DNA from 4 places in the Sinorhizobium sp. P24N7 genome. Region 1 is predicted to be linked to each of the others. Evidence: riboswitches for the same ligand, from Rfam matches in the RefSeq annotation. Region 1 holds a riboswitch; each other region holds the start of a gene.

Region 1 (3,618 bases):
GGTGGCGATCATTTCTTCGGGCCTGATGGGCACCATTTCGGGTTCCGGCGTCGCGAATGTGGTCACGACCGGGCAGTTCACCATCCCGCTGATGAAAAAGTTCGGCTATCGGGCGGCCTTTGCAGGCGGCGTCGAGGCAACGGCCTCGATGGGCGGGCAGATCATGCCGCCTGTCATGGGCGCGGTCGCCTTCATCATGGCCGAGACGCTCGGCGTCGAATATTACGAGATCGTCAAGGCGGCGGTCATACCGGCGATCCTCTATTTCGCGTCCGCCTTCTGGATGGTCCATCTCGAAGCCGGCAAGTACGGGCTGCTCGGCCTGCCCAGGGACCAGCTGCCTTCGGCCAAGGCGGCAATCCTCGAACAATGGCATCTGATCCTGCCGCTCGCCGCGCTCGTCTGGCTGCTGTTCTCCGGCTATACGCCGCTTTTCGCCGGTACGGTCGGCCTGGCCTTCACCGGCCTTCTGATCCTGGGCAGTTCGCTCGCGCTCGGCCTTCCCGCCGGTGTCATACGCATCATCTTCTGGGTCGGCCTCGGCCTCGTGGCGGCCGCCTTCTTCCAGTTCGGCATCGGCGTGATCGTCGCAGCGCTGGCGCTGCTGATTGCCGGCAACGCCTTCCTGAAGGGCGGCCGGGAGACCTTGGTGATATGTCGCGACGCCCTTGCCGAAGGGGCCAAGACGGCCCTTCCGGTGGCGATCGCCTGCGCGCTCGTCGGCGTGATCATCGGTACGATGACGCTGACCGGAGCGGCCAATACCTTCGGCCAGTTCATCGTCTCGGTCGGAGGCAAAAGCCTGTTTCTGTCGCTGCTTCTGACCATGGTCACCTGCCTCGTGCTCGGCATGGGCATACCGACGATCCCGAACTACATCATCACCTCGTCGATCGCCGGGCCCGCGCTTCTGGAACTCGGGGTACCGCTTATCGTCAGCCACATGTTCGTCTTCTATTTCGGGATTCTTGCCGATCTGACGCCACCGGTGGCGCTTGCCGCTTCGCGGCAGCACCGATCGCGCGGGAAAGCGGGCTGAAGATCTCGATCCAGGCGATCAAGGTGGCGGCGGCCGGTTTCGTCATCCCGTTCATGGCCGTTTATTCGCCGGCGCTGATGCTGCAGGATGGCGGCGCGATGGCCGCATCGGTGGGCTATCCGGCTGCCGTCGCCTATATCGTCGTCAAGACCGGTCTGGCGATCGCGCTCTGGGGTGCCGCCGTGGTGGGCTTCGCCGCAGTCCGGCTCGGGGTTTTCGAGCGGGTGCTCGCGGCCGCGGCCGCCTTCACGTTGCTGGCGGCGCTGCCGATCACCGATGAAGTCGGCTTTGCACTCTCCGCGCTCTTCGCCTTCGTGATCTGGCGGCGCGCCCGCCAGGCTGGCCGGCAGACGGCGAAACCGGCATGAGCGCGCTTGCCTGCATCATCGGCGGCAAGGCTGTCGCCGTTGCTGCGGGTGTCTTCACCCTCGGCTGGACCCATTCGGTCGAGAAGACCGAATGGCAGGAGCGTTGGGCCGTCACGGCCGATGGTCTCGTTCTCGAGGAGGCGCGCGTGCAGGGTTCGGGTGCGGGAATGGAGCCGGGAGACAATGCCCGTCGCCAGGGCCGCTGGTGGGTCTGGACGCCCGACCTGCCGCCGCTTCCCGAGCTGGTCCTGGCCGCCTCCGGAGCGACCGTCTCCGGCTGGACGCTTTGCGACGCCGGCGGCTGCCGCGAGCTCGCGGCGCAAAGCCGGGAACCAATCGTCCTGCGGCCATGCGATGGCCCAAAGCCATAATGGCCGATGCCGATCTGGCGGCACCGGTTGAAGGAACAGTACGGGGCCCTTGTGAAATGTTATTACGTAACTTTCTGTTGACGAGTGTAATAACATAACATATTGAACCCCTACGCCGCGGCGTCGCGTTTCACCTTGACCGGCGGCTGCATTCTAAATTAACTGAGCCTGACGGTTCCCCTACCCGTGAGGTGGAGGGGATTAATAGGGAACACGGTGCGGACGACCCAAGAGGGACCAAAACCGTGGCTGCCCCCGCAACTGTAAGCGGATCGTCGTTCATCGTGGCGCCCAGGCGCCAGCCACTGCGCGCGTTGCGCGGGAAGGCAGATGAGCGATTTCTGTCCGCGAGCCAGGAGACCTGCCGTCAAATCAGATCCAACGTCACGGGCGGGGATGCCCGGAACAGGAGCAAGCCATGACCATCTTTCGCGCCTTGCGGCGCACGCTTTCATCAGTTTCCCCGAGGTCGAGCCGTCACTCGTCCGATCAAACCCGATCGGCAGGCTGACGATCACGGCCGTATAGCGGCCTCACATTCGGGGACTATTCATGAACAGCTTTTGGAAACGACCGCTCATTGCGGGTCTCATCACCTTTTCCGCAGGCGTAGCGGCTCTTGACCGTCCCGCCTTCGCTGCCGAGACGACCTATCCGCTGACACTCGAAAACTGCGGTCGGCAGATCACCTTCGACAAGACGCCGACGCGCACCGTCTCGATCGGCCAGAGCAGCACCGAAATCCTCTATCTGCTCGGCCTTGCGGACAAGGTCGCCGGCACCGCCCTCTGGGTCGGCCCCGTCCTTGAAGGTTACGAGGAGGTCAACGCCAAGGTCGAGCGCCTGGCAGACAACGATCCGAGCTTCGAAAGCGTGGTTGCCAAGAAACCGGACATGGTGGCGGTGCAATTTCAATGGCAGGTCGGCCCGGAAGGCGTGGTCGCGCGGCCGGAGCAGTTCGAGGAGCTCGGCATTCCGGTCTACACATCGCCTTCGGATTGCACCGGCAAGGAGAATTCGGCGGCGAGCGACGGCGTGCGCCGGCAGGTCTTCACCATGGATCTCGTCTATCGGGAAATTCGCGAGCTGGCGCAGATTTACGATGTTCAGGACAAGGGCGAGAAGGTCGTAGCCGAGCTGAAAAGCCGAGAAGAGGCGGCGCGCGCCAAGGTCGCCTCGGCCGGGGGCAAACTCTCGGCGGTCTTCTGGTTCTCCAGCGCTGCCGATGCCGACCCCTATGTCGCCGGCAGGAACGGCGCACCCGGCTACATAATGGCGGCGCTCGGAATCGAAAACATCATCGACACTGAAGACGAATGGCCGACGGTCGGCTGGGAAACCATCGCCAAGGCCGAGCCGACCATGATCGTTGCCGGCTCCATGGAGCGTCGACGCTACCCGCTGGACAGCCTCGACGCCAAACTCGAATTCCTGAAGACCGATCCCGTGGCGAGCCTCATGCCGGCAGTCGCCAAAGGCTATGTGTTCGACATGGATGCGCAGGCGATGAACCCGACGATCCGCACGATCGAAGGAATCGAAGCGCTGGCGGATGCCATCGCCGAGGCCGGACTTGCGCCCAAGGCTGGGCCGGCTTCCAAGGGTGGGTTGGGCAAGTGAGCCGCGTGCTGACCCTGGCCGGGCGAACGGGGACGGGGCGCGTCGGCGCGGCTATCGCCGCGCTCGTGATCCTGTTCGCGGCACTCTGGATGGGCGCTGCGATCGGCGAAACGGCGATCCCGTTCAAGACCGTTGCGCAGACGGTCGCGAATCGGCTGTGGAACGCCGGCTATCCGCTGGCCCCGATCGACGAGGGCATCATCTGGAGCTACCGACTGAG
Region 2 (3,618 bases), on a different contig from region 1:
GGCGGCGCGTCTCAATCGCCGCATCGCGACTACCATCTGGGCTTCCAGACCTCGGCCGTCATAGAGCAGTATCCGGCGCATGTGCACAGGCTCTCGCCGGTCCTGACGCTCCAGGGCGCGGTCGCTCATTGCGACATGCCGGTCGAAAGCGGGCCAACCTTGTTCCTGCCCTATAGCCAGACGTATCTGCCTGGATATCTCGCTTTGAGACGGCCGGAGTTCCGCGCCTATTTCGAAGAGAATCATGTGCAATTGCCGCTGGAGAAGGGCGATGTCGTGTTCTTCAACCCGGCACTTTTCCACGCCGCGGGCAGCAACCGGTCTGCGGGAATCAAGCGTGTGGCCAATCTTCTGCAGGTATCCTCCGCCTTCGGCAGGGCGATGGAAACGGTGGATCGCGATCACATGTGCGCCGTGCTCTTTCCGGCTCTGAAAGTCCTTGCGGCCGGCGGCAAGCTCAAGCAGGACGAAATTGCCCATGCGGTTGCCGCGTGCGCCGAAGGCTATTCATTCCCGACCAATCTCGATCGTGATCCGCCGGTTGGCGGTCTGGCGCCCAGGACGCAGGCGCAGCTGATGCACGAAGCGCTTGCCGGTGAATGGAGTGCCGAGGCGTTTGCCGAGGCGTTGGCCGATCAGGCGGCGAGAAAGCTAAGCTAAACCACCTGGCTCAATGTACGGTCACGAAGCCATATTCACCAACATATCAAAGGGAGGAACAGGATGAGCACGGACCACGCCCGTTTGGACGGGAAGATCGCCATCGTGACCGGTGGCACGCAGGGGCTCGGTGCCGCTATCGCCGCACTCTTTGCCGAGCGTGGCGCCGCCGGCGTCGTCATTTGCGGGCGCAACGCGGCGAAGGGCGAGGCGAATGCTGCCGAGATCGCCGCGGCGACCGGTTCGAAGGTCGTCTACGTACCGGCGGATCTCGAGCGGGTGGAGGATGCCCGTGCGGTCGTCGCTGCTTGCGACCGCACTTTCGGCCGTGTCGACGCGCTGGTCAACGCCGCGGCGATCACGGATCGCGGCACGATCCTCGACACCAGCCCGGAACTCTTCGACCGGATGTTCGCGGTCAATGTGCGGGCGCCATTCTTCCTGATGCAGGAGGTGATAAAGGTGATGCGGCGGGAGAAGACGGAGGGCACGATCGTCAATATCGGTTCCATGTCGGCGAAGGCGGGCCAGCCCTTCATCACAGCCTATTGTGCGTCGAAGGGGGCGCTGGAGACGCTGACCAGGAACACCGCCTATGCCGTCCTGCGCAACCGGATACGGGTCAACGGCCTCAACATCGGCTGGATGGCCTCGGAAGGCGAAGACCGGATCCAGCGCGAATATCACGATGCGCCTGCGAACTGGCTGGAAAAGGCGGCGGCGAGCCAGCCCTTCGGCAGGCTCGTAGACCCGGCCGAGGTCGCGCGTGCCTGCGCCTATCTCTCATCGGCAGAATCCGGCCTCATGACGGGTTCCGTCATCTGCTTCGATCAGTCGATCTGGGGTGCCTATGACGCCTCGCCTCACCCGGAGGCACCGCTCTGAAGCTCCCCTCTTGCTCGCCTTGCGTTTCGAGGGGAGCTGTGGCCATATGCCGCCGTCAGGTGCCCGCGAAATGCGGGAGAATCGGGAAGCCGGTGCAGTTCCGGCACGTGCCCAACGCTGTGACGGGGACGTTCTCGCCAGGTTGGTCTGAATCTTTTCAGACCTTTGCCACTGAATCTTCACGTGATTCGGGAAGGCGGCGCGAACGGATGATCCGAAGTCAGAAGACCGGCCTGGCGAGATAGACCGGCCCCGCGCGGACGGCGGGAGGTTTCCGCATTGTTGGGGATCGAACGATGCTGCCTGACCAGAACGGCTGCCTTGCGGCGGCCGGAGCTTTTTCGCCGGACGAGCGCGCCGCCGTCTATCGTGCCATAGAGACCCGCCGCGACGTGCGCGACGAATTCCTGCCCGAACCACTGCCTGAGGATCTGGTCGCGCGACTGCTCGCTGCGGCGCACCAGGCGCCGTCCGTCGGCTTCATGCAACCTTGGAACTTCGTGCTCGTTCGTCGGGACGAGACGCGGGAGAAAGTCTGGCAGGCATTCCGGCGCGCCAATGACGAGGCCGCAGAAATGTTTTCCGGCGAAAGGCAGGCGAAGTATCGCTCGCTGAAGCTCGAAGGCATTCGCAAGGCGCCGCTCAGCATTTGCGTGACCTGCGACCGGACGCGCGGCGGAGCGGTCGTCCTGGGCCGCACCCATAATCCGCAGATGGATCTGTACTCGACCGTTTGCGCCGTCCAGAACCTCTGGCTTGCCGCACGCGCCGAGGGAGTGGGCGTCGGCTGGGTCAGCATTTTCCATGAGAGGGAGATCAAGGCGATTCTCGGAATTCCGGAGCATATCGAAATCGTTGCCTGGCTTTGCCTGGGTTTCGTCGACAAGCTGTACCAAGAGCCGGAACTCGCCGCGAAGGGCTGGCGGCAGCGCTTGCCGCTCGAAGATCTCGTTTTCGAGGAAGGCTGGGGTGTCCGTTAGATCACGATGTTAGGGTTGATCTCAGGCCTGTTGATATTCTAGATACCCGACGCGGCTTGTTCGATACCCTCATTCCTATGCTTGTCACAGGAATCCAGCCAGACCAAGTCCTTGGGCTGAAAGAACGCTTCCCGCGCCGCAGACGCGGCGCTGCTGGATCCCTGTGACGAGCACAGGGATGAGGTGAGGAGAGAGTGCGGTCCCTCGGCGCGCTTCATAAACCGTGAAGATAGCGAGGCGACACGACAGGTCCCGGGTCACGCCCGTATACAGCGCCCCGCTCCGCTTCGATGTAGTGGCCGCACATCCCGGTCCCTCATTCCTGAGCTTGTCACAGGAATCCAGCCAGACCAAGTCCTTGGGCTGAAAGAACGCTTCCCGCGCCGCCGACGCGGCGCTGCTGGATCCCTGTGACAAGCACAGAGATGAGGGTCGAGAGGGTGCGACCCCTCGGCGCGTTTCATAAACCGTGAAGATAGCGAGCGCGGAAGCTCCCGCCCGTATACAGCGTCCCGCTTCGCTTCGATGTAGTAGCCGCACATCCCCGGTCCCTCATTCCTGTGCTTGTCACAGGAATCCAGCCAGACCAAGTCCTTGGGCTGCAAGAACGCTTCCCGCGCCGCAGACGCGGCGCTCACCTCATCCCTGTGACGAGCACAAGGGATGAGGTGAGGAGAGATTGCAGTCCTCCGAAAAGTTTCCCACAGCGCCGCGCGTCTTACCGGACGCGCAAAGGTCGCTGCTTAACGGGCTCTGGATCAAGAATATGCGTGATTCCAGCAGAATGCTCGCAACGGCGCCTGTCAATTGTCCTGCAGCGGCTGGTATCGCGGCCCAAGCGGATGCTTGAGGTCGATCGCGCTCTCTTCCTGCGGAAGGAAAGTCGGACCGACGATGCGGACCTTGTTTTTGGTCGGGTCGTAGGGCCGCTCTTCTATCGGCTTGGGCGGCGCCTTTCTCTCGCTGCCGATGGTAATGACCGATGGGCTGACGGCGGTGAGCTTTCCGGCAGAGCCTGTCTTTTGCCTGTTGGCATCCGTTGCGGAATCCGGAATTCCGCAGCCACAGATGCCCGGTGAGCCGACACCGCGCG
Region 3 (3,618 bases), on a different contig from region 1:
CTACGACGAAGCTGTCGAACTCGTCATGATCATGCTCCTCGCCTGCCTCATGCTCCATCTCGTGGTGAGACTTGCGGTTGACAATATCGCCCTCCGTCCCCACTCCGAGCCCGAGCAGGATGGCGGCGGCTACCTCGCCGTTCCTCGCCTCGATCATCGTCGGCTTGCGGCTGATGCGGGAGGCCACCTCTTCGCGTACGGACTGCAGCCCCGCGGCGTCGATAAGGTCCGTCTTGTTGAGAACGATGAGATCCGCGGCGGTGAGCTGATCCTCGAAAAGTTCTTCAAGCGGGCTTTCGTGGTCGAGATTATCGTCGCCGACGCGCAGCGCGTCTACCTTGTCGTGATCATCGGCAAAGCGGCCCGCGGCGACCGCCGCACTATCGACGACGGTGACGACGCCGTCGACCGTTACCTCGCTGCGGATGTCCGGCCAGTTGAATGCGGCGACGAGCGGCTGCGGCAGCGCCAGTCCGGAGGTTTCGATGACGATATGATCCGGCCGGTTCTCCCTCTCGAGCAGCTTCGTCATGGTCGGGATGAAGTCTTCGGCAACAGTGCAGCAGATGCAGCCATTGGTCAGTTCGATGATGTCCTCTTCCGAGCAGGCTTCCGCTCCGCAGCCCTTCAGCACATCGCCGTCAACCCCGAGATCACCGAATTCGTTGATGATCAGCGCGATGCGCTTGCCGTCGGCATTCTGCAGCAGGTTGCGGATCATCGTCGTCTTGCCGGCACCGAGAAAGCCGGTGATGACGGTAGCCGGTATTTTGCCCTGCGGCGCCCTTGCGAGTGTCATGAATCAACCCTTCATTTTCAGCGGCAGTCCGGCCGCGACAAAGTAAACTTCTGCGGATTTCTCCGCCACGATCTGGTGGAGCCGGCCGGCGTGATCGCGAAAGTCGCGCGCCATCCGGTTTTCCGGGACGATCCCGAGACCGACCTCATTAGAGACGAAAACGAGTCGCGAGCGCGCCGCGGGCAGAAAGGCGGCGAGCGCGGCGAATTCGGCGGCCATGTCGCGCTCCTCCATCATCAGATTGGTCACCCACAGGGTCAGGCAGTCTATGAGGACAGCCCGGCCGGGCTCATCGATGCGGCGAAGCAGCCCCACGAGATCGAGCGGTTCTTCGTGGGTGGTCCAACCCTTCCCCTGCCGAGTAGCCTGGTGAAGGGCGATGCGTTCCCGCATCTCCTCGTCGAAGGCCCGGCCGGTCGCAAGATAGTGCATCGGAGACCCGGTGGCCTCGACGAGTTTTTCCGCGAAGGTGGATTTTCCCGAACGCGCGCCGCCAAGCACGAGGATCGGGCCGAGATTGGAAATGTCCATACCGCCTGCCCTAGAGAAGGCTATAGCGGCAACGGCGCGCGCCGAGAACGCGTTGGATCGAAGACCTGTGAGCCACGTCAACCTCCGTGCTGGCATCGGGGAGCATCTCCCCTCGGGCGGAATGCCCTGACGGATGGCAGGTCTCCTGGCTCACGGCGTCACGATCCTCATGGCCGCACGTTCGACGAACCGGCTCGGCCCGAAAAACGATGCGGCAAAAGACCGAACGGGCTCGCCTCGCCTTCCCGGCGTTTGCGGCATCGCGAAAGGCGGACGATTCGTAGAAGAAGAGGCGTCCTGCCTGGCTCATCGCAATGCCACGCCAGTGGCTTTTCCGACATGCCGCCAAACTTCACGAGACTGCCCCATGCAGCGCGTGGAAATCCGGCGGAATGCCCGATGGCGAACCCTGACCGTTCTACAGTCGCGGGGTCGGCTGCGATAAGGGCGCCCGGCGTGGGTCCGCCCCGTCGCATTCCCATTTACTCCCTCGCCCCACCTCGGCACGAGGGAACCATCCATACTGCGTTAATTATGAAGCGGCGGCGGCAAAGTCAATCGACGGCCTGCGACACCGGGACCGCCGATTACGGCAGATATGCGCTTTCGCGCCGGCTACCCCGAACGGGTAGGCAGACACTTCCGGCCCGGCCATGATAAGAATGAATGCTTGGGGTCCGGCGACATTGTGTCGATCCGGTTATCATTCACGTTCATGATCCGCGGACCACGTCGGCCGCAGGAGATCATCGTGGAGGGTGCGATGTTTCACTTGCGTCGTGCCGCAATCGCTGCTTTGGGCGCAGCGTTTTACGGTTCCATGCCGACGATTGCCGCCGAACCGGTTGGAGAAGCGGTCCGGATCAGGACGGTCGTCACCGGCAGCGGCGGGCCGCTCGTGGAGCGGGACGCTGTTCACCGGGACGAGCGAATAAGCACGTCCAGATCTGGGCTCGGCCAGTTCGTGTTCCGCGACGGCAGTAAATTGGCGGTGGGGGCAGGCTCTTCCGTCGTCATCGACAAGTTCGTCTTCAACGATTCGAAATCGGTGCAGCAACTCACCGTCGCCGCCGCCAAAGGCACGTTTCGTTGGATCAGCGGAAATTCGAAGCACTCGGCCTATCAGATCTTGACGCCTGCCGGAACGATCGGCGTACGCGGAACCGTGTTCGACTTCTACATCGGCAACGACGGAACGACGGCGATCGTTCTCCTGGAGGGCGCGGCCCGGTTCTGCGGCCCGGCGGGATGCCAGCAGCTCACCCGACGCTGCGATTGCGTGATCGCAAAGCGCGACGGCACCATGACGGACACGCACAAGGCCGGTCGCCGCACACTGGCGACACTCGGAAACCGGAAGGCCTTGCCCTTTCTTTCGGGCGACCAAAGACTTTCTGCCTCCTTCGGCGGCATGAGCGGCAGTTGCGGCATTTCGGCCGCTATCGAGATCAAGCCGACCACGCCGGAACGGGCACGGCCGCCCGAAAAAGCAAGCCCGCAAAAGGCGCCCCGCCCGGGCAAGACGCCCAGCAACGAGCCCGGCAAGCGTGGCCTCGACAAGGGGAAGAAAGGGCAGGACACGGGCAAGAAGGGACAGGACACCGGCAAGAAGGGCCAGGATAGCGGCAAGAACGGGCAAGTGGACACAGGCACGAAGAAGGGCCGCGGTTAGAGCACTCCCAGGAAAAATGTGTAATGGTTTTCCGTCCGGAAGTGCGTTGGATCAAATGGTCTCTCTATTCGGCGGATCTGGCTTCGTCTGCGAACGGCAAAGGTTCACCGGCAAAGTGGTCTGTCCGGCGTCCGATGCGGCGGTAGAAATCCGATAATCCCCCGCACAGAGCCGGAGCCTTGAGCTTTGCGGCATTGACGAGCTCTCTGCGGGGCCGTGACCTTAAACGCATCGCCCCGATCAACTGTTCATGAATGCGCTGCAGCTCGGAAAACTCGGCCGAAGCGGCCATATGCTCGTCACCGACCACGGCGAATACCCGCGTTCGCGTGCTCTTGCCCTTCAGCGCCAGCGCCCCCGCCTCCAGCACGGCGCACCGTTCGCCCAGATCCGCCGTCGTCTCGGATATCAGAATATCGAAGCCGACGTCCTTGCAGGCAGCCTCGATCCGGGCGGCGACGTTGACCGCGTCGCCGACGGCCGAATAGTTGAAGTGCATCTCCGCTCCCATATTGCCGACGCAGGCAAGCCCGGTATGGATCCCCACACCGATCGCCACCTTTTGGTCGCTCCCGAAGCCGAAGGCGTCGCTCTCGTTGAGGCGGGCGAGCGTCTC
Region 4 (3,618 bases), on a different contig from region 1:
TGACGGTCTCTCCAGGGATCGAGCTCGTCGAAATGGTGAAAGGAGCGAGGCATTTCCATGGTCATGCCACCCGCGAGAGGTGCGCGGCCCCGCCCTGAAGGCGGTCCAGCATGAAGCTCGAATACCACTCGACGAACTGCATGACGCCTCCCTCGTGTTCGGCCGAATATGGACCCGGCTCATAGGCCGGCGAGCGGATCCCGAACGCGTTTTCCTCGACGATCTGCCGGTCCTGGTCGTTGGTCTCCGTCCAGACGTGCGTCAGCTCGTCTATCGTATAGTCGACGCCCTCCACCGCATCCTTGTTGACCAGCCATTTGGTCGTAACCTGCGTCAGTTCCGGCCCGAGCGGCAGAACGCGGAAGGTGATCGCATGATCGCCCAGAATGTGGTTCCACGTCGTCGGATAATGGAAGAGGAGCAGCGTGCCGATGCCATCGGCGTCGAGCCCGGCGGAGAGCTGCCTGCGTACGGCCTTCTGTCCGGACATCGTATAGCTCTCGGCGCCGTTGATCAGGGGCATTCTCGTCATGCGGAACTGGCCGGTGGGCGCGATCCTGAAAGCGCTCGGAAGGCCCGCCGCCTCGCATTTCTGCCAATGGGCGCCGATTTCCGGGTCGTTCATCGCCCCCTGGACACCGGTGACGGTCGGCGCTTCGGGATAGGTACGGCAGAGTTCCGGATGATTGGCGGCGCAGTGGTAGCACTCGCGATTGTTCTCCCAGACCAGCTTCCAATTGCCCTTCTCGACGATCGTGCTCTCGAAGGCGACCTTCGTTTCCCCGAGGCGGTGCGGCGCGAGATAGCCCGCGACCGTCTCGCGGAACGGCCGGAAGTCCATTGGTTGTTCGGCAAGGCTGATGAAGATGTAACCGCCGACGGTTTCGCAGTGGATCGGCTTAAGACTGTGCTCGGCCGGGTCGAACCCCTCGGGCATCTGCCGCGCGAAGAGCAGGCGGCCGTCGAGCTCGTAGGTCCACTGGTGGTAGGGACAGACGAGTTTGGCGGATGAGCCTTTTTGCTGCGTGCAGACGCGCGAGCCGCGATGGCGGCACGAATTGTGCAGTGCCCGGACCGCGCCCTGTCTGTCTCGAACGATAACGACCGGGTAATCGCCGACCTGCACCGTGAAATAGTTCCCCGGCCGCGGGACTTCACAATCATGGCCGATGAACAGCCAATCCTTGTACCAGATCTGCTCCAGGTCCTGGCGATAATAATCAGGATCGACGTAGAAGGCGCGGTCGAGGCTGTAGCCTTCGCGACGGGTCTTCAGCTTGCGCAGCATTTCGGTCTGAATTTCCATGCCCTTATCCTCGTTTTCCGCCGTTTCGGAGAGGCAGGACTGGAACCCGCGCCGGCCGCATGGACCCGCAACGCAATTGGCTCCGATCCGGCTGCCCGCCGCAACCAGCTACGGTCTGTTTCTGCTTCAAGGCTGGTTTCCGGGCTCTGGAGCTGTCCGCAAGGGACCTGCCCGGCGCCTTCCCGGACGCTGTGTCCAGTGGCCTTCTGCCGTGGCTGTTCGCTCCACCACCGTTGCGGGGGCAGCGCCGGGATTTGACCGGCTTCCCAATTCTCCGCCTTCCCTTCGAGGCAGCACCTTGAGTGTCCTCATCTAAGCCTGAGGGCCGGTCCGGCAACTGCCAATAGACGACATCCGATTCCAGAAAGACGACAGCCATTCGCGGCGCAATCGGCTCGATTGGCAGACGGATATTATCCATAACAAACAAGGAAGTAGGTGAATCTCCGCGCAGCCGGCGGATTTTTCGGCAGCGCCGTTCATGGCGCGAAGGCGACTGGCCATTTTACGACACGGCCCACCGACACCAGGTCTGATCGATGCCCGCACGGCCGCAAACGAACCAATTCGTTAACTGTGATGATTTACGTTCGCTACCATCAACCCGCTTTCGGACAGGATGGCGCGACGACGCCCATGGCAAAACTCCGATATTACGACGCTGCCGACAAGGCGGCCGCACCGGCGAAAGCCAAGGCTCACACCGAGTTCCTGCGGACCGGCCGGATCGACAGACGCCGGTGGATGGCGAACGAGCGTCAGTATCTCAGTTATGCCGAGGTTGCGCAGCGAACGGCGCGGAAGCTGACGACGGCGGGCGAGACGACCCACAGCCGAATCAACGGGTTTCATGCCTCGATGCAGTTCCCGAAGATGGTCTTCCATCGCACGCTCGCCAACAGTCCGCATCTCGGCTACTGCCACGTGACCGCCGCGAAAACCTGCCTCGCCAAGGGACATGAGATCACCTGGTCCTTTTATCTCGCGAACTTCTTCTGCGACCTCGGGAACGAGACCCATTTCTTCGACCGGATCCAGCCGGGCTATTCGCGCATGTATTTCGCCGTCGCGATCGAGCCCGATGCCGGCGAAGAGCGGATCGTCGTCAACCGCAACGTGCGCGGCAACGGCCTGATTTTCCGGACGCAGGATCCGAAGGTGGCGCTGAAGAACGTGCTGATGCTCGGCGCACGCGACGAAGCCTTGCGGCGGATCATTCGCAGCCTTTGACCAAGAAAATCGTTCTGTTTTTGCAATCGCTCCGTTAAGGAAGCGACGGAAAGGATCAGAACGCCATGGCCGAGATCATCGACACGCGCATCGAACCGGAGCGGGCAATCGAGACGGCTTGCGCAGTTCTTTCGGACAGGGAACCCGTGGCGATCCCCACGGAGACCGTATACGGCCTTGCCGCCGATGCCACGACCCCCGATGCGATCAGCCGCATTTACGAGATGAAGGGGCGGCCGCGGTTCAATCCGCTGATCTGTCACGTCTCCGATCTGGCGATGGCGGAGGCGCATGTGACCTTCGATCCGGTTTCGAGACGTTTGGCCGAGGCTTTTTGGCCTGGCCCCCTCACGCTGATCCTGCCGCAGCGGCGGGAAAGCACCGTACACACGCTCGCATCCGCCGGTCTCGATACGCTCGGAATTCGGATGCCCGACGGGTTCTCGCGTCGGGTGATCGCCCGATTCGGGCGGCCTTTGGCGGCGCCGAGCGCCAACACCTCGGGCAAGATCAGTCCCACCAGTGCGGCCCATGTGCAGGCGGATCTCGGCTCCAGGCTGAAGCTCATCCTCGACGCAGGCCCGGCCGCGATCGGCGTTGAATCGACCATCGTCAAGGTCGAGAACGGAAAGCTGCGGCTGCTGAGGCCCGGGGGGCTCGACGCGGCAGAGATCGAAGCTTTGACCGGTCTTGCCATCGAGCGCCCGGAGACCGCCGGCGCTGTCATCGAGGCGCCCGGCATGCTCGCCTCGCATTATGCTCCCGGTGCCGCTGTGCGCCTCGATGCCGATGAGGTCCGGAAAGGAGAGGCCCTCATCCGCTTCGGCGGAAAGGCACTTCCCGGTGAAGGCGATGCCGCAATCGTCCTGGATCTCAGTCCGGGCGGCAGCCTGCGGGAAGCCGCGGCCAATCTTTTCGATTATATGAAAAAGGCGGATGCCAGCGGCGCCGCGACCATCGCTTTCGGCCCGATCCCGAGCGTGGGGCTCGGCGAAGCGATCATCGACCGGCTGCAGCGCGCGGCCGCGCCGCGGGGCTGATGGCCACCGGCACGCTTGAAGCAACCACGTGATCCGAGGCAG

The links. Region 1 has a riboswitch for cobalamin ahead of ACFHWW_RS19655 (ABC transporter substrate-binding protein). Riboswitches for the same ligand answer to the same signal wherever they lie in the genome.
Region 2: it holds a riboswitch for cobalamin, as region 1 does, so the genes downstream of both, bluB (5,6-dimethylbenzimidazole synthase) here and ACFHWW_RS19655 (ABC transporter substrate-binding protein) in region 1, are expected to answer to the same signal.
Region 3: it holds a riboswitch for cobalamin, as region 1 does, so the genes downstream of both, cobU (bifunctional adenosylcobinamide kinase/adenosylcobinamide-phosphate guanylyltransferase) here and ACFHWW_RS19655 (ABC transporter substrate-binding protein) in region 1, are expected to answer to the same signal.
Region 4: it holds a riboswitch for cobalamin, as region 1 does, so the genes downstream of both, ACFHWW_RS14350 (aromatic ring-hydroxylating dioxygenase subunit alpha) here and ACFHWW_RS19655 (ABC transporter substrate-binding protein) in region 1, are expected to answer to the same signal.

The regions. Positions count from the first base shown of each region.
Region 1 is NZ_JBHMIW010000011.1:5,095-8,712, forward strand. It holds partial or broken gene ACFHWW_RS19645 (TRAP transporter permease) at 1-1,407, shown strand, start outside; gene ACFHWW_RS19650 (DUF1850 domain-containing protein) at 1,404-1,778, shown strand; cobalamin riboswitch at 1,934-2,162, shown strand; gene ACFHWW_RS19655 (ABC transporter substrate-binding protein) at 2,331-3,398, shown strand; gene ACFHWW_RS19660 (iron ABC transporter permease) at 3,395-3,618, shown strand, end outside.
Region 2 is NZ_JBHMIW010000024.1:25,325-28,942, reverse strand. It holds gene ACFHWW_RS30695 (phytanoyl-CoA dioxygenase family protein) at 1-660, shown strand, start outside; gene ACFHWW_RS30690 (SDR family oxidoreductase) at 724-1,545, shown strand; cobalamin riboswitch at 1,586-1,797, shown strand; gene bluB (5,6-dimethylbenzimidazole synthase) at 1,842-2,525, shown strand; gene ACFHWW_RS30680 (DUF2865 domain-containing protein) at 3,329-3,618, opposite strand, start outside.
Region 3 is NZ_JBHMIW010000025.1:38,938-42,555, reverse strand. It holds gene cobW (cobalamin biosynthesis protein CobW) at 1-799, opposite strand, end outside; gene cobU (bifunctional adenosylcobinamide kinase/adenosylcobinamide-phosphate guanylyltransferase) at 803-1,330, opposite strand; cobalamin riboswitch at 1,448-1,864, opposite strand; gene ACFHWW_RS31270 (FecR domain-containing protein) at 2,094-3,002, shown strand; gene cyaD2 (adenylate cyclase CyaD2) at 3,067-3,618, opposite strand, start outside.
Region 4 is NZ_JBHMIW010000007.1:200,371-203,988, reverse strand. It holds gene ACFHWW_RS14355 (2Fe-2S iron-sulfur cluster-binding protein) at 1-65, opposite strand, end outside; gene ACFHWW_RS14350 (aromatic ring-hydroxylating dioxygenase subunit alpha) at 62-1,306, opposite strand; cobalamin riboswitch at 1,419-1,622, opposite strand; gene ACFHWW_RS14345 (DUF6656 family protein) at 1,943-2,536, shown strand; gene ACFHWW_RS14340 (L-threonylcarbamoyladenylate synthase) at 2,602-3,576, shown strand.